Regions from separate parts of the Halomonas sp. AOP43-D1-4 genome, predicted to be linked through region 1. Evidence: predicted binding sites of a transcription regulator. Region 1 holds the regulator's gene; each other region holds the start of a gene.

Region 1 (8,216 bases):
GTGGCGCACTATTTATTGCTGATCAGCTTTTTGGCAGCGCTCTGGACCGAGCGACGACCATTCATTATCGCGCGCGAGGCCCCTGGACTTCGCCGCAGGTTACTTTAGAAGGCTCCGAATGACCGCATTTAAGAGCGATATAGACTCCGCCGTTTCCATTCTTCTTACGCCGGGTGGCTTGGACCTTGATGGGCTTGATAAAGGCCTTGAGTACGCCATGGGCGCGGGTGTGGATTACGCCGATCTCTACTTTCAGCGCACCTGGACAGAGGGCTGGGTGTTGGAGGATGGTGAGGTAAAAGAGGCAAGCTACAACATTGATGGCGGTGTGGGCGTCCGCTCCCTGGCCGGAGAAAAAACCGGCTTTGCCTACTCCAATCAGATTAGTGCGGATGCGCTGATCGATACCGGGCGCACGGCGTCAGGCATTGTGCGTAGTGGCAAGTGTCTGCCTGGGCAAGCCGTTCAGCCGGTTTCAGTGGCCCCTTTTTACGCTGGTGTTGATCCTTTAGCGGGGCTGACTGCTGAAGAGAAGGTCGCCATGCTAAAAGAAGCCGATCGCATCGCTCGCGCGGCTGACCCTAGCGTTTCTCAGGTAAGCGCCTCGCTTTCTGGCACTTACGAAGTGGTTCTGGTGCGTGCCAGTGATGGTACCTTGGCCGCGGATATTCGCCCGCTGGTGCGCTTTAACGTTAGCGTAATTGCCGTGAAAAATGGCCGCAGAGAGCGCGGCAGTGCAGGCGGTGGCGGACGCTACTCCATGGCTCGCCTGCGTAATGAAGGTGTTGCCGAGCGATACGCAAAAGAGGCCGTACGCCAAGCGCTCGTCAATCTTGAAGCGGTCGATGCGCCAGCCGGGCAAATGCCGGTGGTACTGGCTTCTGGCTGGCCGGGTATTTTGCTGCACGAAGCCGTCGGCCATGGGCTGGAAGGTGATTTCAACCGTAAAGGCAGTTCGGCATTCTCGGGTCGTATGGGGCAACGCGTCGCTGCCAAGGGTGTGACGGTGGTCGATGATGCCACGATTGCTGATGGTCGCGGCTCGTTAAGTGTCGATGACGAGGGCACGCCCGGGCAAAACACGCCGTTGATCGAAGACGGCATTCTTACTGGCTATATGCAGGACAAGCTGAATGCTCGATTAATGAACATGGCGCCAACCGGTAATGCTCGCCGCGAGTCGTTTGCGCATTTACCCATGCCGCGCATGACCAATACGGTCATGCTGGCAGGCCAGGATGCACCCGAGGATATTATCAAAAGCGTCAAAAAAGGAATTTATGCTGTTAGCTTCGGTGGCGGCCAAGTGGATATCACCTCGGGAAAATTTGTATTCTCCGCCAGCGAAGCCTACCTGATTGAGGATGGGCGCATTACGGTTCCCGTTAAGGGTGCAACGCTGATTGGTAATGGGCCGGAGGCGATGGGGCGTGTCTCCATGATCGGCCACGATATGGCGCTGGATACAGGCATTGGCGTGTGTGGCAAAGAGGGTCAAGGCGTACCGGTTGGGGTGGGTCAGCCCACGCTAAAACTGGATGAGCTAACCGTTGGCGGTACGCAGTCCTCGTAAGTGTTAAAGCGCCAGCGTGTCGCGTAGAAGTTTGAACAGCTTACGCGAGCTGGCGGGTGGTTTGTCCTGATCGCGCTCACGCTGAGCGTTGCGAACTAACTGACGTAGCGCTTGGCGATCCGCATTGGGATAGTCTGCCATAAACTGGTCAATGGCAGGATCGCCTTCTCCAATAAGCCGGTCCCGCCACTTTTCAAGACGATGAAAGGCATGGTCGCGCTGCTCTTTTTCCTGCTCAATTGAGTCAAAGACACCTTGAATCGCGGTCAGGTCCTCTTTGCGAACCAGCTTGCCGACATACTGCATATGACGGCGGCGCCCTTCGTGGGAGCGAATACGAGAGGTCTCTTCGATGGCACGCAGCATGTCGTCGGAGAGAGGAAAGCGGGCACGCTCAGCAGGTTTCATGGCGATTAAGGTTTCGCCGAGTGCTTGGAGCGCATGCATTTCGCGTTTGAGCTGCGACTTGCTGGGGCGCTCTTCGGGTTCTTGAGTATCAAGGGGCTCGGGGCGTTTCTTCGGCATAGTAAGGCTCACAGACAAGATTCGTTGGCAGCATTATATCAGGCTGCGACAAGAACATTGATTCGGCGATGAGATTCGTACGAAAAAGGAGGCTATATGGCACAGGCATTTGATGCATCCTCGCAGCAGGCACTGTTAACCGCGCGTGCAGAAGAGGCGTTGACCTTGGCCAAGCGCCTGGGAGCCGATGCGGCGGAAGTGGGTGCAAGCGTTGACCAGGGCGTGGGCGTTAGCGTGCGCTTGGGCGATGTGGAGACGGTTGAGCTTTCACGAGACCAGGGCATTGCCGTCACGCTTTACGTCGGCAAGCGCAAAGGAAGTGCATCGTCGAGTGACGCCAGCAGTGCCTCGATTCAAGCAACGGTTGAGAAAGCATTAGCCATTGCGCGTTATACCGGTGAAGACCCGGTGGCTGGCTTGGCGGATGCCGATCAGATGGCGACCGAATTGCCGGACCTTAAGGTTCATTACCCGTGGGCGCTGACAACTGAGCAAGCAATCGACCTTGCGCTTGCCTGCGAGCAGGCGGGTCGCGACGTTGAGGGTATTAGTCAGTCAGAAGGCGCGTCGCTTTCAAGCGGTGAGGGCGTACGGGTTTATGCTAACAGCCATGGTTTTTTAGGTACCCAAAAAGGCAGTAGTCACTCCCTTTCATGCATGCTCATTGCTCAGGATGAAGACGGTATGCAGCGGGACTACGACTATACCTCTGCGCGTAATCCTCAGCATTTGCGCGACCCGAGCGAAGTAGGGCGCGAGGCTGCGGCCCGTACGCTGCGCCGGTTAGGTGCCAAGCGGCCGCCAACCGGCACCTTTCCCATTCTGTTTGATCCTTCGCTGTCTAGTGGTTTGGTTGGGCATTTATTGGGCGCATTGGCGGGTGGCGCGCTGTATCGTCAATCCTCTTTCTTGTGTGACCGTTTGGGCACGCCGTTATTTCCTGAGTGGTTTAGTCTGGAAGAGCGCCCTATGGAAATAGGAGCGACCGCCAGTACGCCGTTTGATGGAGAAGGTGTGCAGACACGTAATAACCGCTTTATCGAACAGGGGCGTATCGCAAGCTATATGCTTTCGTCCTACAGTGCCCGTCGCTTGGGCATGCAAACCACGGGGAATGCTGGCGGTGTCCGCAACGTGCGTTTAGACGCACCCTTGCAGACGCGTGATGCGCTGCTTAAAACGATGGGTCGAGGCATTTGGGTTACCGAACTAATGGGCCAAGGCGTGAACGGCGTAACCGGGGATTACTCGCGTGGTGCGGCGGGCTTCTGGGTCGAGAATGGAGAAATCCAGTATCCGGTTGAAGAATTTACCATCGCTGGAAACCTTGAGCGTATGTTCTCAGGCCTTGTTGGTATCGGAAGTGATATCGATACGCGCGGCAGCATTCATACGGGCAGCTGGTTAGTGGATGCGATGACCGTCGCCGGTAGCTAAAAAAGCCGCACTACTGATCTTCGTCAAAGCGGGCGTCGAACAGCGCTTGGATTGCATCAAGCGCTTGTTCGGCATCCTCGCCTTCCGCACAAATCCGCAGTTGGGTGCCGCAGGGTGCGGCCAGCATCAATAGCGACATGATGTTGGCTGCATCAGCCATTTGCTGCTGTTTATACACCTGTATGCTGGCGGAGTAGTGCTGGCTGCACTTCACCAGTTTTGTGGCGGCGCGGGCATGTAGGCCGCGCTGATTGGTAAGCGTTAAGGTTCTTTCTGGCACCCTGGTTCCTTTTTTCCGAGTGGTGTCATTAGGCATAAGCGTTTACGTAGGGCTGGGCGTCTACTCGGAAAATGGAGGAGCCGTCGGTGGCTCTGCCCGGGTTCCTCGTAGCGTGTATTGCAGCTCCAGTTCTCGGTGACGCAACTGGACTTCGCCGATGAGCGGTGCCAGCTTTTGCGCCAGCTGTTCGGCAATATACACAGAACGGTGCTGCCCGCCGGTACAGCCAATAGCCACCGTCATATAGCTGCGCTGACTATTTTGGTAAGCAGGCAGCCAGCGCTCAAGCATTGCCTGAATATCATGGCTCATCTCTTCGACAATCGGGTAGCCGCGCAGAAACGCAATAATCGTGGCATCACGTCCTGTGTACTGGCGTAGCGTTGGGTCCCAATAAGGGTTGGGCAGGCAGCGTACATCAAAGACTAAATCTGCATCCATGGGTACGCCATGCTTGTAGCCGAACGACTCAAAGGTGAGTGTTAGCTGGTCTTTGCGCTGGTGGGCTACCTGGTCTGAAATGCGCCGACGCAGGTCGTGGACCGATAAGCGTGATGTATCAATCCGCAGGTCGGCCAAATCACGTATTTCGTTGAGCGTCTCTTCCTCTTTCTCTATCGCCTCTTCAAGCGTCATATCACTGTTGCGCGTTAACGGATGGCGTCGCCGTGTCGCAGAATAGCGTTCCAGTAAAATACGTGAATCGGTGGTTAGATAGATAACCTGACAATCTATAGGCCGCGCGCGCAGCTCTTCAAGCAGTGCGGGAAGGCGCTCAAGCGCCGCTGGCAGGTTGCGGGCATCAATACTGACCGCTAGATGCGTGCGCTCACCCTCGTCACGGAGTTCGTCAACCAAAGAACCAAGCAACATGGCGGGGAGATTATCAATGGCGTAATAGCCAATATCTTCCAGCGCTTGTAATGCGATTGATTTGCCAGAGCCAGAGCGGCCGCTAATAATCACCAGTTGCATAGTGGCTCTCTCTGATTGAACGTATAAAAGGGATAACGCATGAAAATGTGTTAGTCGTTATGGGCGATTATGGAGCGGCCTGTTCGCGAATCTTGCCCATTAGCAGGTCAAGCAAATCGTGCTGGCTGCTGGTTTTGCGTAATGCCTGGCGTGTGCTCGCATCATTCATAATGGTGGCCACTTGGCCCAAAAGCGACAAATGCGTGTCGTCAGCCTCTTCGGGAACCAGCAGCACAAAGACGAGGTCGACCGGGTCGCCATCAATAGCATCAAAATCAATAGGTTCTGATAATTTTAAAAAACCCGCAATAGGCGTAACGCAATGTGGGCTGCGCGCATGGGGGATGGCGACGCCGTTACCGATCCCCGTGCTGCCAAGACGTTCCCGGCCGATCAGTCGGCTGAAAACTTCCTGGCTATCCAGACTGGGTGTATTTTGAGCGATAAAGGTGCTGAAAAACTCCAGCACCCGCTTTTTGCTGCCCCCGGGCACGTCGTAAAGTACGCGCTCCGGGGGGAGGATGGTTTCCAACGTCATTGAATTAACGCACGCCAGCGCCTTGGGCGCGAGCTTGTGCTTTTTCCTTGTGCTTAACGAGTTGACGATCAATTTTGTCTGCTAAGGCGTCAATAGCGGCATACATATCGACATCTTCGGCGTCGGCATGTAAGTCGGCGCCTGCCGCATGAAGGGTGCACGCGGCATGTTGGCGCTCCTTCTCAATAGATAAGGTGACTTGTACCGTGGTGATGTGGTCGTAATGACGTTCGATGCGTTCAAGTTTTTCATTAACGTAGTCACGCAAGGCGTCAGTCAGTTCTACATGATGACCCGTGATATTTACTTGCATTGACGTGCTCCTTATCCATCGGACTGAATTTCGATTGTAACCCTTTTTACGGTGTTGCAAAGCCCCTGTCGCGAGTTTTGCCATTTCTCTTGTAACGACTAACGCAAACGACGACGTTCACTTGATGAGGGAATGCCCAGCGACTCACGATATTTCGCCACCGTACGGCGTGCCACTGTGATGCCGCCATCTCCCAGTAATGTCACCAAACGACTGTCCGAAAGAGGTTTGCCGGGAGGCTCATCTTGAATCAACTTTTTAAGCCGGGCGCGAATCGCGGTGCTTGAGTGGCTGTCTGCGCCATCCTGCCCGCTAATTTGGCTTGAGAAAAAGTACTTAAGTTCGAAGATGCCCCGTGGGGTATGGATATATTTTTGTGTGGTGACCCGAGAAATGGTTGATTCGTGCATCTCAACCGCCTCGGCAATATCGGCAAGAATCAACGGCTTCATCGCTTCTTCACCGTGCTCTAAAAAACTGATTTGGCGAGTGATAATCTCGCGCCCTACGCGTAGAAGCGTGTCGTTGCGGCTGGACAGGCTTTTGATTAGCCAGCGCGCTTCTTGCAAGTGCTCTTTTAAAAACTGGTTATCCTGACTCTTGTCTGCACGCTTGATTAAACTGGCGTAGTCGGGCTGGATACGCAGCCGGGGCAGGGCTTCAGGGTTTAGCTCCAGGTGCCAGCCTTCATGATCATGACGTACGACCAGGTCGGGCGTGATATAGCTATCGTCGGTGACGCCATAAGCGCTGCCTGGGCGTGGGTCCAGGCTTCGGATCAGACCGATCACATCGTCTAGCTGCTCATCGTCCAAGCTTAGGCGGCGCTTTAATAGGCGCATGTCATTTTTGCCCAGCGCTTCAAGAAACTGACGAACCAATCGGCGCGCGGGAACCAGTAGGGGCGTGTCGTCGGGGAGCGTTGCTAGCTGAAGCATCAAACATTCGCGCAAGTCACGGGCGAAGACGCCCGTTGGCTCGAACTGCTGTAAGCGCATCAGAGTGGTCTCCAACTCTCGCTGGCTGAGACCTTCGATGCTCTGAGCACGTAACCCATCGCGGATATCGTTGAGCGGCTGCGTCAGGTAGCCATTGGCGTCCAGTGCATCAATCAGGCTTTCGGCGATTAGCTGCTCACGAGCCGTAAAGTCGGTCATCGCCAGCTGCCAAAGGAGATGTCCATGCAGGCTTTGTCCCGCGGCCTGGCGTTCAAAATCGGGGCCTTCGCTGCTGCCAGAGCTACCCATGTCCTGGTAAGTATCAGACCAGTCGCTATCGACAGACAGTTCCTCGGGAATGCTTTCTGACCACTCCTCGTCAGGTGTTTCGACGGTCGCCTGCTCGCCGAACTCGTCTTCCTGCTCCAGCATTGGGTTGGCATCCAGTGCCTGCTGAATTTCCTGACGTAGATCCAATGTCGATAGCTGTAGCAGTGCAATCGCTTGCTGCAGCTGAGGTGTCATGGTCAGCTGCGTACCGATACGCAATTGGAGAGAAGCTTTCATGACCATCTGAGAACCACTCGTTAATCGGAAAGCTTCACCCTAGTGCGAGTCATGTTGTTGTGCAAGTGCAATAAGCATGCCACTGATAAAATTTTTACTGCAGATCACTGTTTAGCGGTGAAATTAAATTCATAAGCGAAAATCAGCACCCAGGTAAACTTCCCTCACTTTTTGGTTATCAAGGATAGTCTGAGGGCTGCCGCCAGCAATGATGTGGCCGTCACCGACAATATAGGCGATATCGCAAATATCCAGTGTTTCTCGGACGTTATGGTCAGTAATTAGCACGCCAATGTGGCGCTGTTTTAAGGCGCGAATAATGCTCTTGATTTCACCAACCGAGATGGGGTCGACACCTGCAAATGGCTCATCCAGCAAGATAAACGCGGGCTCTGTGGCCAAGGAGCGGGCAATTTCGACGCGTCGCCGCTCGCCGCCGGAAAGGCTCATGCCCAAGCTGTCACGGATGTGGGTAATATGAAAGTCGTCAAGCAGGGCCTCAAGCCGCTGCTCTCGTCCTGCCCTGTCCAGATCTTTGCGGGTTTCCAGAATCGCCATAATATTATCCGCAACCGATAGCTTGCGAAAAATAGACGCTTCCTGGGGTAGATAGCCAATGCCGGCCATCGCGCGTTCGTGCATGGGAACGCGGGTTAAGTCTTGCTCGTCGATACGCACCGTACCCGCATCAGACTTCACCAGGCCCACAATCATATAAAACGATGTGGTTTTGCCCGCGCCGTTAGGGCCAAGTAGGCCTACCACGCTGCCTTGAGCAATCTCCAGGCTAATGTCTTTAACCACGCGGCGGCGCTTATAGCTTTTTGCCAAGTGATTGGCGTAAAGGGTTTTTATGGGCGGTGCTTCCGCAATAGACATGGTTGGCTCCTATTGCGCTGGCTGAAGCGTCATACGAATACGCTGCGGCTCGCTACCGTTTGCATCGGAGCGTGCCTGCACCACTTCGCGGTCAATGAAGTACTCCAGGCGGCCACCGGTAAACTGATCACCCGCCTGGGTCAGTTCGGCCTGGTCAATAAGCTCTACACGCCGCTCTGCTACGTGATAAA
Region 2 (8,216 bases), on a different contig from region 1:
AACGTACTACTTCTTACCCTAACGTGTTATTGCTGGCTAATATAAAGAGAAGGCAAGATACTTCGAAGGCGCGCTTGGTATGGGCTACTGCGTTGCTGATGGCAGCCTTACTGTTTTATGCAAGAATGGTTTTACGCAGGACTGTTTCTACTCACGACTATTTCTGATCAACAAGAAGGGATCATTCAATGAAACGCACATGGGCGATGGGTGTAGTGCTATTAACCACACTGCTGGCGATCAGCGGTTGTAATACGATTCATGGCGCGGGAGAGGATATCTCGGAAGGCGGCCAGGCGATTGAAAGAGCAGCGGAATAACCATAATGATGACCGTCTATCTTTCACACGGCATGGAAAGCGGGCCTGGTGCCTTGAAAATTCAGGCACTCAAAGGGATCGCCGAAACGCTCGATGATTGTGAGCCGGTCGTTATGGATTACCGTGGCATGGCAGAGCCCCCCAGGCGGCTGGATCACCTGTTGGATACTCTGTCAAAACGCAATGATAATCCCGCAGCGTGTGTGCTAGCGGGTTCTAGCTTGGGAGGATGGCTGAGCGCTGCGGTTAGCGCTCAGCATCCCCTTTTAGGTTGTTTTTTACTTGCCCCTGCGCTTGGCTTACCGGCGTACCCTGAAACCTCGCCGATGATTCAGGCTCAGCTTACCCATATCATCCACGGCAGGCAGGATGATGTCGTGCTGCCCGGCCCCGTTATTGAACGCGCCCGATTACAGCAACTCTCGTTACGGATGGTCGATGACGACCATCGTCTTCACGCTAGCCTGGACACCATACTGAGCGACTTTGAGCGTTTTCTAACGCAGTGCCAAGCGCTTACCAAGCAATCAATGCTCGTTTAGCGCGCACAGTGGCAGCGTTATTCGTCTGCCAGGGCGGGTAGCAACGTCTTTAATTTACGCGTTAGTGTATTGCGCCCCCAGCCTAACAATTCTGCTGCTTCTCCTTTACGCCCACCGGTGTGCTTTAACGCCGTCTCAATCAGAATTTTCTCAACGTCGGGTACGGCCTCTTCCAACAGATGTGTATGCCCTTCGGCCAGAGCACGGTCGGCCCATTCCCGAAAGGCGCTGCGCCATTCGCCATGACCGCCGCTTTCAGTTGCCTGGGGGGAGCGTAGCTCTGGCGGTAAATCCTCCACCAGAATTTCACGCCCAGACGCCATTACCGTTAACCAGCGACAGATATTTTCCAGTTGGCGCACGTTACCCGGCCACGCCAGGCGCGTCAGGTGCTCCTCGGTTTCGGCCGTGAGTACCTTGATGTCGGTGGCAAGTTCTTTGGCGGCTTCAGCAAGAAAATGCCGTGTGAGGCGTGGGATATCCTCACGGCGTTCGGCAAGGCGCGGCAAGTGAATGCGGATAACGTTCAGGCGATGGAAAAGGTCCTCACGAAAGCGCCCGTCATCCACCAGCGACTCAAGGTTCTGGTGCGTCGCGGCGATAATCCGCACGTCAACCTTGACCGGGGTGTGCCCGCCCACTCGGTAGAACTCACCGTCGGCCAATACGCGCAGCAAGCGAGTTTGGGTTTCAGCCGGCATATCGCCGATCTCATCCAGAAACAGCGTGCCGCCGTCGGCCTGCTCAAAGCGCCCCTGGCGCTGGGCAGCGGCCCCGGTAAACGCACCTTTCTCGTGGCCAAACAGTTCAGACTCAATCAGATCACGCGGGATGGCCGCCATGTTCAGGGCAATAAACGGCTTGCCCGCCCGGGGGCTGTGCTGGTGGAGTGCCTGGGCTACACGCTCTTTACCGGTGCCCGACTCGCCATTGATGAGCACAGTAATATGCGAATGAGAGAGTCGCCCAATGGCCCGAAACACCTCCTGCATGGCCGGCGCTTCACCAATGATTTCTGCGTTCAAACCTTCGGGAACGCTGATCGGCCGTTGGCGCTCGCGCGCATGAGCCACCGCCCGGCGCACAAGCGCCAGCGCTTCATCCACATCAAACGGCTTGGGCAGGTACTCAAACGCACCGCCTTGATAAGAGGCCACTGCGCTGTCGAGATCCGAATGAGCGGTCATGATGATGACCGGCAAATCCGGGTGCGCCTCACGGATGTGCGACATAAGATCCAGCCCATCAATGCCCGGCATGCGAATGTCAGTCACCAGCACATCCGGTGGGGTTGTCAGCAGTCGTTCCAGTACGGTATCGGCGCGTTCTATGCACTCTACATCAAGATCCGGCTGTGCCAATGCACGTTCAAGCACCCAGCGGATAGCGCGATCGTCATCCACAACGACCACCCGTGCAACCTCGTTACGTGTCGCCTCTATCATGATGCTTCTCCGGTACAATTAATAACCAATGGAATCAGTAAGCGGAACTCGGTGTGCCCGGGACGTGAGTCACATTCAATCAACCCTTGATGCTGATGCAGGATCGACTGAGCGATGGACAACCCCAACCCGCTGCCTTCAGCACGCCCTGACACCATCGGGTAGAAGAGCGTCTCTTTAAGTCCTTCCTGGATACCAGGGCCGTTATCGATCACACCCACCTCGCTCACTAACCGGTGGCGCTCAGCACCCAGGGTGAACTGACGCCGGGCACGGGTGCGCAGCATCAATTCGGGCACAGGGGTCTCGGCATCGCTCATGGCCTGCACGGCGTTCCTGGCCACGTTAAGCACGGCCTGGATCATCTGCGCCTCATCCCCGGAAAGGTCCGGCAGGCTAGGGTCGTAATCGCGGTGGATGGTGATATTCGGATGTTCAGCCACCAGCAGCGTTCTTACCCGCTCCAGCACTTTGTGGATGTTCACCGGCGCGTGCTTAACAATGCGATTCGGGCCAAGCATCGAATCCACCAGATCACGCAAGCGGTCAACCTCCTCCACGATGATATGGGTAAACTCACGCAATTCAGGCTTATCCAGGTCACGCTCTAATAGCTGAGCCGCCCCGCGGATGCCGCCCAGCGGATTTTTCACTTCATGGGCCAAGCCTCGGGCTAGCACTTTGATGGTTTCCTGGCGCGTGGTTAGCGCTTCCTCGCGGGAAATTTGCATCAAGCGGTCACGAGGCTCTACTTCCAGCAGAAGCTCGTCTGCCGACAGGGGCGTCACGGTGTAATCCACCGTCAGCGCGTCACCGTTAACCGGGGTAATGCGCGCCTCGCGCTGGGTGTAGGGATGAAAGGCATCCCGCGCCTTGGCCAACACCTGGTCGATACTTTCATCACCGCCCAGCAGGGTATCCAGGCTGCTCCCCTGCACACGGCTAAAGCTTACTGCCAACAGCGCTTCGGCGGCAGGGTTCATCCAGCGTACGCGGAGCTCACCGTCCAGCAGCAGCACTGCCATGGAGAGATGTTCTAGTAAACGCTGATACATGACGTGTCCTGAATATCGCTGATAAAAATGTTCAATGCTTAAGAGAAACTGCAAAAAGCGCGCCAGGCCTTGATTCAACGAGCGTTAAGCGCGCAGCCTGCCATGGTCGATCCATCACATGCACCATTTTAGTGCATGGAGCACCGTTAAGGCGCACCCTTTCACTGGTTAAGTGCAATAAAAAACCCCGCCGAAGCGGGGTTTCAAAGCTATCGCGTTACACCGCTATTAGCAGCTGTAGTACATATCAAATTCGATGGGGTGCGTGGTCATGCGAATACGCTCCACTTCTTCCATCTTGAGTCCGATGTAGGCATCAATCATATCGTCGGTGAACACGCCACCTTCGGTCAGGAACGCACGGTCAGCGTCGAGCGCTTCCAGGGCCTGGTCCAGGCTGTTGGCAACGGTCGGTACCAACTTGCCTTCTTCTGGTGGCAGGTCGTACAGGTTCTTGTCCATGGCATCGCCAGGATGAATCTTGTTCTTGATGCCATCGATACCCGCCATTAGCAGGGCAGCAAACGACAGGTACGGGTTAGCGGTCGGGTCAGGGAAGCGGGTTTCAACGCGCTTGCCTTTGGGGCTTACCGTATAGGGAATCCGGATAGAGGCGGAACGGTTACGGGCACTGTAAGCCAGCATAACCGGCGCTTCAAACCCCGGCACCAAACGCTTGTACGAGTTGGTAGAGGCGTTGGTGAAGGCGTTCAGAGCGCGTGCGTGCTTGATCACACCGCCGATGTAATACAGCGCCATTTCCGACAGGCCTGCGTACTCATCACCGGCAAACTGGTTCTGACCATCTTTCCAGAACGACTGGTGAATATGCATACCAGAACCGTTGTCGCCAACCAGCGGCTTGGGCATGAAGGTCGCGGTTTTGCCGTACGCGTGGGCCACGTTGTGGATCACGTACTTCATTTCCTGAACTTCGTCCGCCTTCTTCACCAGCGTATTGAATTTAACGCCGATCTCGTTCTGCCCCGCATTCGCCACTTCGTGGTGGTGAACTTCAACGGTCTGACCAATCGCTTCCAGGGTGTTACACATAGCGCCACGGATATCGTGGAAGCTGTCGACCGGAGGAACCGGGAAGTAACCGCCTTTAACGCGCGGACGGTGCCCCAGGTTGCCGCCCTCTACCTGATTACTGGTCGCCCAGGCGCCCTCGTCGGAAGAAATCTTGTACATGGAACCCTGAATATCAGACTTCCAATGTACTTCGTCAAAAATAAAGAATTCAGGCTCCGGACCGAAGAAAGCAGTATCGCCCAGGCCGGTAGACTCCAGGTACGCCTCAGCGCGCTTAGCGATAGAACGCGGGTCACGGTCATAGCCCTGCATCGTGGCAGGCTCGATGATATCGCAACGCAAAATCAGAGTAGCGTCTTCGGTGAAGGGGTCGAGGAAAGCAGTGCCGTCTTCCGGGCGCAGGATCATGTCGGATTCGTTAATGCCTTTCCAGCCCTCGATTGAGGAGCCATCGAACATTTGGCCATTCTCGAAGAACTCTTCGTCTACATCGCGGGCAGGCACGGTAACGTGCTGCTCTTTACCACGAGTATCGGTGAAACGCAGATCCACCCACTTAACATCATGTTCTTCAATTAGCGCGAGAGTCTTGGCTGACATTGTGCCTCCGATATGGGCGTGGCTTAAAGCATGTAACAGTAAGCTATCGATAAAAGTGTTATTAGACAAACCCCGTCATTTAATAAAGTGCGTGCCTGACAGGCCTATCCTTTTTATTCGCTTAACGTTTGCCTGAAATTGAATCACACATCGCCTAGCGATCATTTCAAACCGGCTATTGTTGTAGCACGCCGAGAGGCATCTGCCTACGGTGGCTAGCCGCTGACAAATATAATGCAGAGAACATGCCAACCCTGCACCAACATGTCCTACGAAATCACTAACCTGTTGTTTTAAAGTATATAAAAAATGCGCCTGCATGCCTCTCTATGACGCATAAATATTTCCCGAGGCTTCTAAACACACGCTGACCTGTTTTTTTGACCCAAAATAGATCAAATATAAGTATAAGCGCACCTAATTGGCGCATAAAAAGACATTGAGCGCCCCTCTCAGCTTCCAGCCCACCGCACGGCGCGTCAACGCCCTACACTTTTAGCCGCTTGCCAAACATCATGGCCCCGGCTTTTGTGGTGTTCGCCATTTTATTGAGCAGGATAGAGCCCGTGGCACCCATCACTATCAGCAACAGCACGTAAACCGTGATAGGCAACGCCAACGGCATCACCAACGCATCGGTAATGGCAAAAAACATGGGGTGCGCCAGGTAAATACCAAACGAATACTGATTGATATAGCGCACCCAGCGAGGCGCTGTAATGTCTTTTAAATAACGCATCGCTACAAGCGTTGAGAGCATGAACAGCGGTATCACCCACACCTCCTTGGAGGAGAACTGCAACCACCCCGCCACACTGGCCGCGACCAGCAAGCAAACCAACACGACCAACCACAAAGGCCACGACAGGTACTGCATCCATAAAGGCCGCAGCGGTGCCTGGGCTCCACTATCAAAGGGGTAGTAACGCACCAACACCAGGGCCAGAAAGAACAGATATATCCAGCCCAGAGGCGCCACCCAGAGCAGATACCCCGGCAGCGCCACACCCAGCCAATACGCTACTCCCCAGTACGTCATACTCACCCAACAACTCACCCACAGCCACGGCACCGGGTTAAAGCGCCACAGCTGCCAGCGGGTAAACAGCCAATAAGCGATATAAAACTGCATGGCGATAATCAAGAAATAACCGTGCCACCCGGCGAAAACAAAGTATTCCAGCGCATTGGCGGCAAAGCCTACTGGCTCCCCTGCCATATACAGCTGAACCCACTCGGCCGTCGAGTAGATAAAGCCATATACCAGATAAGGCAGCATGACGTACTTCACCCGTTGGGCCAAAAAGCCAGGCGGCACTGCCTTGCCATAGCGCATGGCAAACACAAACACTGAAATGAACAAAAAGATCGGCGTGCCCAATACCAGCGGCAGGCGCATCAGGTCGGTGGCCAGGTTATCCACACGCTGATTAACGTGGTCCAGCAAATGAAATAAAAACACGGCCACGCAGCCGTATGCACGCAACCAGTAAATTTCCTCTATCCTTTTATGCATACCTGCTCCGTGTATGCCTGACATTCGCCTGCGCTGAACAGTCTCGGCGGGTACGGTGTACGACGCTATAACCTTGCGATAATTCCCGGAGGCTGTTTGTCGCTCTTCTCATTTTCAAGTGTATTTCACGGGTTGTTACGTTCCTTGTTGACCAGCCTGGCAGCCCTGGCGGGCCTATGGAGCCTGTTTAACACCGCCGTTGCTGGCGAGGTGCACTACGCCACCTTTGACTCGCCCACGCTGGGCCACGCCTACCCTTACACCGTGTATCTACCCGACCATTATGACGCCACTGCCGCCGAGCCTTACCCAGTGGTTTATCTGCTCCATGGCTCTTTTGGCAACGAACGAGACTGGCTAGCCAAGGGCAACCTTGCCCAAACTGCTGATCGTTTGATTCGCGCTGGACACATTCCGCCGGCCGTTTTCATCATGCCCGGTAGTCGCAGCTGGTGGGTAGACGGCCATAATGAGGCCGCCCGCAGCGCCTTTTTTAACGACTTGATGCCGCATGTTGAAAACCAGTACCGAGTGGGCGCCACGCGAGCGCTTCGCGGCGTAGGCGGACTATCCGCCGGAGGGTTTGGCGCGCTTAATTTTGCCCTGGAAAAGCCCGAGATGTTTGCCGCCGCCGCAGCGCTAAGCCCGGCAAGCTATCTTCCGTATCCGCCGAGCAACTCCTCAGCACACCGCCATCCCGCGTTCTTGGATGAACAAGGCCATTTTGATACGGCTTTATGGGACCAGCTCAACTACCCCGCTTACCTTGAAGCGTATCGCATTAACGTAACGCCCCGGCCCAGCGCAGAAGAGAGCGACATCCCGATCGTGCCACTTTACATTAGCGCAGGCCGCAGCGATGTGTACGACGCCGAGTTTCACGCCCGTAAGCTACGCCAAGCCATGGAACGCATTCAACCTAATGATGTACGCTTGGACCTCTACCCCGGCGGGCACACTTGGCGCGTTTGGCGTGCCAGTCTACCTGCGGCCTTAACCTTTATGTTTCAGCATATTGGCAAAGGTCCCATTAACCCATAACTAGCAAAACTAATAAAAACCAAACTACACTTGTGTTTTTCGGCCCACTTACAAGGAAACCACGATGCATCGACATATCGAATGGGAAGACCCCGGCAAAGACAGCGTATCCAAACTGTTTGCTAACGACCACCATGAACACGCCCGCATTGGCACCGGCGATATTTTATCCGCCCGCTACCAAGGCAAAATTGTCCACGTAAAAGTGGAAGCCTACCGAGAAGAAGACGCCGTTAGTATTGGCAGCGTTGCCGCCATCATGGACACCAAAGGCCACCATATTAAAGGCCTTCCTGATCTCAACATCGGTGACATTGTCCGGCTCCCCGATGACAAGCGCGCCTTTGAACACTGGGACAAGGACAAATAAGCGGTTCCAGCACCGTTATGACAAAGAGCCTCCATTGAGGCTCTTTTGCTTAAAGCTGAACGCTAGCGTTAATTTCAAGGCAGCGCTAAAGCCTCGCCACCTTTCAAGTATTAACCCATTCAAGCAGCGCGGCAGTAACCGTTAGCGCACCCGCGATGGAGGGATGGCCATCTAAATACCCCCAACTCATTATCGCTCGCGCAGGGATCAACTTTTCCATTATCGCTCATATCGACTACTGACGGTTCATCCCCGCCTGTGCGGGGATCGCCTTTAAGCGCCATTGACCTTA
Region 3 (8,216 bases), on a different contig from region 1:
GTGGTGTAAGTACCTGGATAGACTACCTCGGCAACGCAGGGTTGAAAGTGAAAGCTTTCCAAAGCGCGGGTCGAGACCTTGCCTTCGGCAAAACTCGCTTGGGCGACCACCTGACGCAAGTAGTCAAGGTTGGTGGCAATACCCATCAGGCGGGTTTCATCCAGTGCTTTACGCAGCTTGGCCAGAGCATCCGCGCGGTCGTTACCATGCACGATCAGCTTGGCGATCATGGGGTCGTAGTGAGCGGATACCTGGCTGCCATTTTCGACCCAGGTGTCGATACGCACGCCATCACCGGGCCAGTGTACGTCGGTTAATTCACCGGGCGAGGGCTGAAAATCCTTTAACGGGTTTTCGGCATAGATGCGCACTTCCATGGCCGCACCGCTCAAGCTGAGCGTAAAATTAGCCAGGTCCAGGTGGTCGCCCGCGGCGATCTTGAGCATCCATTCGATCAGGTCAAGGCCGGTCACGGCTTCGGTGATTGGGTGCTCTACCTGCAGTCGGGTGTTGACCTCCAGAAAGTAGAACTCATCACGCTCGGCGTCGTAGATGTACTCAACGGTACCCGCTGAACGGTAGTTGACCGATTCACCCAGCGCCACGGCCGCATCCAGCATCCTTTGACGGGTGGCCGTGGGCAGGCTGGGGGCCGGCGTCTCTTCCACGACTTTCTGATTGCGGCGTTGCAGTGAGCAGTCACGCTCACCTAATGCCACTACGTTGCCGTGGCCATCGCCGATAATCTGGACTTCCACGTGGCGGGCACGGGCGATAAAGCGCTCAAGAAAGACGCCGCTGTCGTTAAAGAAATTTTTGCCCTGGCGTTGAACGGTTTCAAAGGCGTCTTGCAGCTCTTTGGCACTATTGCAGCGGGTCAGTCCGATTCCGCCGCCGCCTGCGGTGCTTTTGAGCATGACCGGGTAACCCAGGCGTTCAGCGGTGGTCAGTGCCTCTTCCACGCTGTCGAGCAGCCCACTGCCTGGGGCTAGCGGCACGCCTGCTGCTTCGGCCAGCTCACGGGCACGGTGCTTTAACCCGAACTCGCGCATCTGTGTGGGCGTGGGGCCGATAAAGACGATGCCCTCACGCTCACAGGTTTCGGCGAAGTCGGCATTTTCAGACAGAAAGCCGTAGCCGGGGATAATGGCCTGCGCACCGGTCTTTCGGGCGGCATCCAGAATCTGGCGTTTATCCAGGTAAGTTTCGCTGGCGCCATTGCCTGTAAGGGTCACGGCTTCGCTGGCGCTTTCCACATGCAGGCTGTGGCGGTCTTCATGGGAATAGACAGCAACGCTGCCGACACTGAGCGCCTTTAAGGTGCGGTTGGTACGTACGGCGATTTCACCGCGATTGGCAACTAATACTTTATTGAACATGGGTCGTAGCCTCGTTATGCGTGGGAGGTTTGCGCCTTGATGTAGGCACGCCAGCCACCAAACTCGGTGACATCCTGAGCATCTGTGATTCCATGCCCTTCGCAGATAAAGCCGTTGATCCAGCGGCCGTCGGCAAGCTCGACACTGCCGATACCCAGCGGCGCGGGGATCAGGTCGACAAACGAGCCAAATTCCGACGCGGCCATTTCCCATACTTCAACAATGATGGCGGCACCGTTTTCGTGAACGCGCTGCAGGCCGGGCTTGGGCGGTACGGTGTTGGGCAGGGCAAACAAGCGGTAATTGGCGGACGTTGTCGTGGACGCCACGCGCCAGGCATGGCGCTCGGTCAGTTGGGTATTCAGCGGCATGCCGGAAAGATGAGCGCCTACCACAGCGACCTGAACGGTGGGGACGGCAAGGGTGGTATGAACGGTTTCCGGCGGGCGTGCCTGGTCAGTGGCACCCAGCGGCGTCGGGTGGGCATTTAGCCAGCGGCTGGCCAGGGTCTGCAGTTCCCGATCCTTCCAGGCGCCGCTCACCAGGGTAACGCCAAAAGGCAGTCCATCGTCGCGGAACCCGGCGGGTACCGCCAATGCGCAAAAATCGGCCAGGTTAACGAAGTTGGTATAGGTGCCGAGCTGGCTATTGAGCGTTAACGGGTCAGCATTAACCGCTTCGATAGTGGGCGCGGTAGGGGCGGTGGGGACTAACAGGCCATCGATATCATCCAAAAGATTATCGATCACCCTAACCAGCTCTTCCTTGCGGTATTGCGCCTTGAACGTATCGGTGGCGCTGTATTTACCCGCGTTACTAATAATGCCGCGCACCACGTCATTCATGTTCTGGGCATGTTCGGCCATGAAGGTTTCCACGGCGGCGTGGCGCTCTGCTACCCACGGCCCTTCATAAAGCAGGGCGGCCAGTTCAAGCATGGGGGCAAAATCAAGTTCGACGAGCGTTACCCCTTCAAGCTTTTGCCATTTTTCCACGGCCGTTTGCCATGCCTTTTCAGCCACCACGTCGCCGAAGAACTGGGGCGACTGGGGAATGGCAAGCCTGGCTAGCGGGCCAGGACGGCGTATGGCCGGGGCATCCAGGGGGAGGGCGCTTGGCGCCTTGCGTGAGAAAGCGTCGGCAGGCTCGAAGCCGGCCATTAGCTCGGCGATCTGCCCGGCATCATTGACAGTCAACGAGAAGATGGAGACGCAGTCCAGCGAGCGGCACGCCGGTACTACACCATCAATGCTGAACAGGCCTTTGGTGGGTTTAAGCCCGACCAGGTTATTTAAGCCAGCGGGCACGCGACCGGAGCCTGCCGTGTCGGTACCCAGTGAGAATGGCACTAGCCCGCGTGCCACCACGGACGCCGACCCAGAACTCGAGCCGCCGCTCACCACTTCAGGATTGAAGCTATTGGCCACGGCACCAAACGGCGAGCGGGTACCCACCAGGCCGGTGGCAAACTGATCCAGATTGGTCTTGCCGATGAGTACTGCGCCCGCGGCGCGCAGCTTGTCAATCAGAGCAGCGTCACGGGTGGGTTGATAGGCGTAGGCCGGGCAGCCCGCCGTGGTGGCAAACCCGGTGGCATCAATGTTGTCTTTCGCCGCAAACGGAATGCCGTAAAGCGGCAACTTGTCTATCTTGCCGTCTGCCTCGTCCAGACGTGTTTGAAGTGCTGCCAGGGCATGAGCCAGCCCCTCCTGGTCGAGAAGTGAAATCCAGGTATTGTCGGCACTATCAAGTTTGGCCAGTTGCGTGATCAATTCACCGAGTAAGGCTCCCGGGGTTGCGCCCTCGTTATATGCCTGCCGCCATTGTTCGAGTGTCCAGCCGCGTGTGGTCATCATGTTTGGCCCTTGGTTATCCATGGTCTTGTATACAAGTCATTTTGCAAACCACAGGCCAAGAAAATGCTAAATGTTTTAAAAACAGAAGCTTGGCGATAAAAGGATAAAAATGGACAGTTTTTATGCACTTTTATCGTGCGAATCAGACCGCTTTAGCACCAATGAAGTGCTTTAAGACCCTGAATCAAAGATGGAAAACTCCTGTAAAACAACTTGTATACTTTTTATATGGTTGAATTTTTTATGTTTTTTTAAAGTGTGGAACGCATCGTGCAATGTGCAGGACGAGTTACAGGCGCTTTCAGGCAATTGAGTACACCTGATTAATGACAAATATCTAGCTGCCCGCTTGCAGCTTGGGGATGCGAAACATGAACTTGAAAAAACAGGCACTGCTGGGTCTTTCTGCACTGGCCCTTTCGGTATCGTTTCATGCGTCAGCCAATGATGACCCTATCAAAGTGGGTATCCTTCACTCCCTTTCTGGCACCATGGCTATCAGTGAGTCGACGTTAAAAGACACTGTTGAAATGCTGATCCAGCAGCAGAACGAAGCCGGTGGTCTGCTGGGTCGTCAGCTGGAAGCCGTGGTAGTGGACCCGGCCTCCAACTGGCCGCTGTTTGCCGAACGCGCCCGCGAGCTGCTGGCCCAGTATGAGGTAGACGTGGTGTTCGGCAACTGGACATCGGTATCACGTAAAGCGGTGCTGCCGGTGTTTGAAGAACTCAATGGTCTGTTGTTCTACCCGGTGCAGTACGAGGGAGAAGAGTCGTCTGCAAACGTCTTCTATACCGGTGCCGCGCCCAACCAACAGGCGATTCCCGCTGTCGAGTATTTGATTAACGAAGTCGGCATTGAGCGCTTTGCTCTGGTGGGTACCGACTATGTCTATCCGCGCACCACCAACCGCATTCTCGAAGCGTTTCTGAAAGATGAGCACGGCGTGGCAGGCGACGACATCATGGTCAACTACACGCCCTTCGGCCACTCCGACTGGCAGAACATCGTCTCCGAGATTCGTCGCTTCGGTGAAGAGGGCAAGTCTACCGCGGTGATCTCGACCATCAACGGCGACGCCAACGTGCCGTTCTACCGCGAGCTTGCCAACCAGGGTATTGATGCCGCTGATATTCCAGTGATTGCGTTTTCGGTAGGTGAGCAGGAGCTTTCCGGTATCGACACTGCGCCGCTCGTTGGCCATCTGGCTGCCTGGAACTACTTCATGAGCGTGGATACCGATGACAACTACGACTTTATCGACGCCTGGATTGAGCACACCGGTAATGAAGAAGCGGTCACCAACGACCCAATGGAAGCCCATTACATCGGTTTCAACATGTGGGCCGAGGCGGTGCGTAAAGCGGGTACCACCGATGTAGGCGCGGTGAAGGATGCCATTATCGGCGTGAGTGTGCCCAATCTCTCGGGTGGCTATGCGGCGATGATGCCCAACCACCACATCACTAAGCCGGTACTGATTGGCGAAGTGCAGGACAATGGCCAGTTCGATATCGTCTGGCAAACGCCCTCAACCGTTGCCGGCGATGCCTGGTCCGACTACTTGCCCGGCTCGCGCGACCTGATTGCCGATTGGCGCAAGCCCATGGAGTGCGGCAACTTCAACGTTGTGAACGGCTCATGCGGTGGCAGCACCGCTACTGAAGAAGCCGAAGCGGCGCTCGCCGAATAATACTGGCCACCCCTTGCCGCCCGCCTGATCGGGCGGCAAGGGAGCACGCTAACTCTCCACCTTGACCACCAAAGGAACAACCCCATGAGGCGTTTCCTTTCCTGGGGGTTTTTGTGCGCTGTGTTGTTGGGCATAACACTCAACGTACAGGCACAGACAGGCCCCGATACTTCTGATAATGACGCCGCGCTTGAGCTTCTTGAGGCGCTGGATGTCGATTCCTACCGCGATAAAGGCGAGGCGATTACCGCCATATTGCAAAGCGACGACGAGCGCGCCCGTGATTGGCTGCAGGCTCTGCTGGATGGCCGCTTGCAGCGTGCCGACGATGGTCAGTTTGTTGTCGTACTCGATAACAGTGGCCGAGAGTGGCCGGTGGCCGACGCCTTGACGAATGAACCGCTGGGTGAGATGTCACGCCGCGACCTGGACCGCGTGGGCATCAATAACGCCCTGCGAAACCAGCTGCGCAGCGCGATTGCTGTGGTGGACCTTTACTCGCCCAATCTGGATCGCCGCCGTATCTCTGCCGAACGTTTGCTGGGTGAAGTCGATGGTGAGCTGCTTGAACCCATCAATGCGCTCATTCTGGAAGAAAAGGATAGCCAGGTACGTTATCGGCTGAGCCAAGCGGTCGCCATTTACCGTGCTGAGCAGGGTGAAATGGCGGGTATCGAAGCGCTAACCGGAAGCCTTCATCCACGCGCTAGAGTTGCGCTAAGTCGTGCGGCCAATGGCGACGACACCGTAGCTGCGGATGCCGCCCGCGCCGCGCTTGCCAGCGTGGAACAGAACCTGAAAATCAACCGTGGGGTTGAAACGCTCTACTTTGGCTTGAGCCTGGGGTCAGTGCTGGTACTGGCCGCCATTGGTCTTGCGATTACCTTTGGCGTGATGGGCGTCATCAACATGGCCCACGGTGAGCTGATGATGCTGGGCGCCTACACTACCTGGATGATGCAACAGCTGTTGCCCGGCCAGCCGGGGCTGGCGTTGATTCTCTCTATTCCGGCAGGTTTTCTGGTCGCCGCATTGGTGGGGGTTGCCATTGAGCGCAGCGTGATTCAGTTTTTGAAAGGCCGCCCGCTGGAGACGCTCCTCGCCACCTTCGGTATCAGTCTGATCCTGCAGCAGCTGGTGCGTACGGTGATCTCGCCGCTCAACCGCACGGTAATTACTCCGGAGTGGATGAGCGGGTCGCTCATTATCAATGACGCGCTGTCGCTGACCATAAACCGCATGGTGGTACTGGGTTTTGCGCTGGTGGTGTTTGCCGGTTTGATGCTGATCATGCGCCGCACCCGCCTGGGCCTTGAAGTACGTGCCGTGACCCAGAACCGCGCTATGGCACGCTCCATGGGAATTCGCGCGACCCGTGTGGATATCCTGACCTTTGCACTCGGCTCTGGTGTAGCCGGCCTTGCCGGCGTGGCGCTTTCCCAGCTTACCAATGTCGGCCCGAACCTCGGCCAGAACTACATCATCGACTCGTTCATGGTGGTGGTGTTCGGCGGTGTGGGCAATCTCTGGGGGACGCTCGTGGCCGGGCTGTCATTGGGGGTGATCAATCAGGTGCTGGAACCCTGGGCGGGCGCGGTACTCGCCAAGATTATCGTGCTGGTCTTTATCATTCTGTTTATTCAAAAACGCCCGCGTGGACTCTTCCCGCAGAAGGGCCGGGCTGCGGAGGGCTAACCCATGATGTCACAACTACCTTCAAGCCAGTTTTGGCTAACCCGCCCGTTTGGTGAGCGTGCCACACAGGTCTTTTTAGGAGTACTGTTCACCGCGCTGCTGGTCGTGACGGTACTCCACGTGGCACTGCCTCAAGGCAGCCCGCTGCATGTGAACGCCTACACGGTGAACCTGTTTGGCAAGTACCTAAGCTACGCGCTGCTGGCCGTGGCGGTTGAACTGGTGTGGGGATATCTCGGCATTCTTAGCCTGGGCCACGGGGCGTTTTTTGCGATTGGCGGTTACGCCATGGGCATGTACCTGATGCGCCAGATTGGTGACCGGGGCACTTACGGCCACCCGGTGCTGCCGGACTTCATGGTGTTCCTAAACTGGGAAAGTCTGCCCTGGTACTGGCAGGGCTTTGATATGGCTTGGTTCGCCTTTGCCATGGTGCTGCTGGCGCCGGGTATGCTGGCGCTGGTGTTCGGCTTTTTGGCGTTTCGCTCGCGGGTGACGGGGGTTTATCTCTCGATCATTACCCAGGCGTTGACCTTTGCGCTGATGCTGGCATTTTTCCGCAATGAGATGGGCTTTGGCGGCAATAACGGGCTGACCGACTTCCGCGAACTTTTGGGCTTCAACCTGCGCAGCAACGATACTCGTCTGGGACTTTTTCTGGCCACCGGCGTGGCGCTGGCGCTGGGTTATATCCTCTGTCGGGCGATCGTGACCAGCAAGCTGGGGCGTGTGTGCGTGGCCACTCGCGACGCCGAGGCGCGCACGCGCTTTATCGGCTACCGGGTAGAGCGCTTTCAACTCTTCGTGTTTGTGGTGTCCGCGATGCTCGCGGGCCTGGCAGGCGCGCTTTACGTACCTCAGGTGGGCATCATCAACCCTAGCGAATTCTCGCCGCTGTTCTCGATTGAGATCGTGCTATGGGTGGCGCTGGGTGGTCGGGCCACGCTGTACGGCGCGGTGATCGGCGCAATTCTAGTCAACTATGCCAAAACTATTTTCACCGGTGTCATGCCTGATGCGTGGCTGTTTGCTTTGGGCGCAATGTTTGTACTCGTCACGGTACTGCTGCCCAAGGGCGTGGCGGGGCTGTTGCGCAAGCGCCGTCGCGCTGTTGAATCCGATAACGCAGGCACCAAGGAGGCTATTGCATGAGCTTGCTGCAGTCATTCAAAACCCGCGACCGGGTATTTGACTTTATAGCGCCAGCCGCCTCCCCGGTGGACGTACGCCACGGCCCGATTCTGTATATGGAAGACGTCACGGTGAGCTTTGATGGCTTTAAAGCGATCAACAAGCTGAATTTGACCATCGACGACGGCGAGCTGCGTTGCATTATTGGCCCCAACGGGGCGGGAAAGACCACCATGATGGATATTATCACCGGCAAGACGCGGCCCACTGAGGGCAGCGTATGGTTTGGCAGCCGTCATAACCTGCTCAATATGAACGAGCCGGAAATTGCCAGCCTCGGGATCGGGCGCAAGTTTCAAAAGCCCACGGTGTTTGAAGTACTGAGCGTGTTCGAAAACCTGGAGCTGGCCATGGCCGCCGACAAACGGATCTTTCCCACCCTGACTGCGCGTATGACCGGTGAG

Evidence for each region. Region 1 encodes sigma-54, which starts transcription at its own class of promoters, with help from an activator protein. Its sites were predicted from a motif close to TGGCACNNNNNTTGCTNT; they were not measured.
Region 2: a site for sigma-54 is predicted at 3,410-3,427, ahead of glnL (nitrogen regulation protein NR(II)). Genes of this name have one in related genera too.
Region 3: a site for sigma-54 is predicted at 3,495-3,512, ahead of urtA (urea ABC transporter substrate-binding protein). Genes of this name have one in related genera too.

What each region holds. Positions count from the first base shown of each region.
Region 1 covers NZ_JBQSVY010000001.1:151,738-159,953, reverse strand. Annotated here, with positions in the region: gene ACT3RQ_RS00775 (YhdP family phospholipid transporter) at 1-122, shown strand, start outside; gene tldD (metalloprotease TldD) at 119-1,573, shown strand; gene yjgA (ribosome biogenesis factor YjgA) at 1,577-2,098, opposite strand; gene pmbA (metalloprotease PmbA) at 2,195-3,535, shown strand; gene ACT3RQ_RS00755 (HPr family phosphocarrier protein) at 3,546-3,815, opposite strand; gene rapZ (RNase adapter RapZ) at 3,876-4,790, opposite strand; gene ACT3RQ_RS00745 (PTS sugar transporter subunit IIA) at 4,858-5,328, opposite strand; gene hpf (ribosome hibernation-promoting factor, HPF/YfiA family) at 5,333-5,641, opposite strand; gene ACT3RQ_RS00735 (RNA polymerase factor sigma-54) at 5,740-7,152, opposite strand; gene lptB (LPS export ABC transporter ATP-binding protein) at 7,276-8,025, opposite strand; gene lptA (lipopolysaccharide transport periplasmic protein LptA) at 8,035-8,216, opposite strand, start outside.
Region 2 covers NZ_JBQSVY010000005.1:74,569-82,784, reverse strand. Annotated here, with positions in the region: gene ACT3RQ_RS06890 (entericidin A/B family lipoprotein) at 189-320, shown strand; gene ACT3RQ_RS06885 (YqiA/YcfP family alpha/beta fold hydrolase) at 326-862, shown strand; gene ntrC (nitrogen regulation protein NR(I)) at 880-2,307, opposite strand; gene glnL (nitrogen regulation protein NR(II)) at 2,304-3,362, opposite strand; gene glnA (glutamate--ammonia ligase) at 3,591-4,997, opposite strand; gene ACT3RQ_RS06865 (acyltransferase family protein) at 5,485-6,513, opposite strand; gene ACT3RQ_RS06860 (alpha/beta hydrolase) at 6,679-7,554, shown strand; gene ACT3RQ_RS06855 (hypothetical protein) at 7,619-7,924, shown strand.
Region 3 covers NZ_JBQSVY010000017.1:29,342-37,557, forward strand. Annotated here, with positions in the region: gene uca (urea carboxylase) at 1-1,379, opposite strand, end outside; gene atzF (allophanate hydrolase) at 1,394-3,235, opposite strand; gene urtA (urea ABC transporter substrate-binding protein) at 3,607-4,926, shown strand; gene urtB (urea ABC transporter permease subunit UrtB) at 5,011-6,621, shown strand; gene urtC (urea ABC transporter permease subunit UrtC) at 6,625-7,773, shown strand; gene urtD (urea ABC transporter ATP-binding protein UrtD) at 7,770-8,216, shown strand, end outside.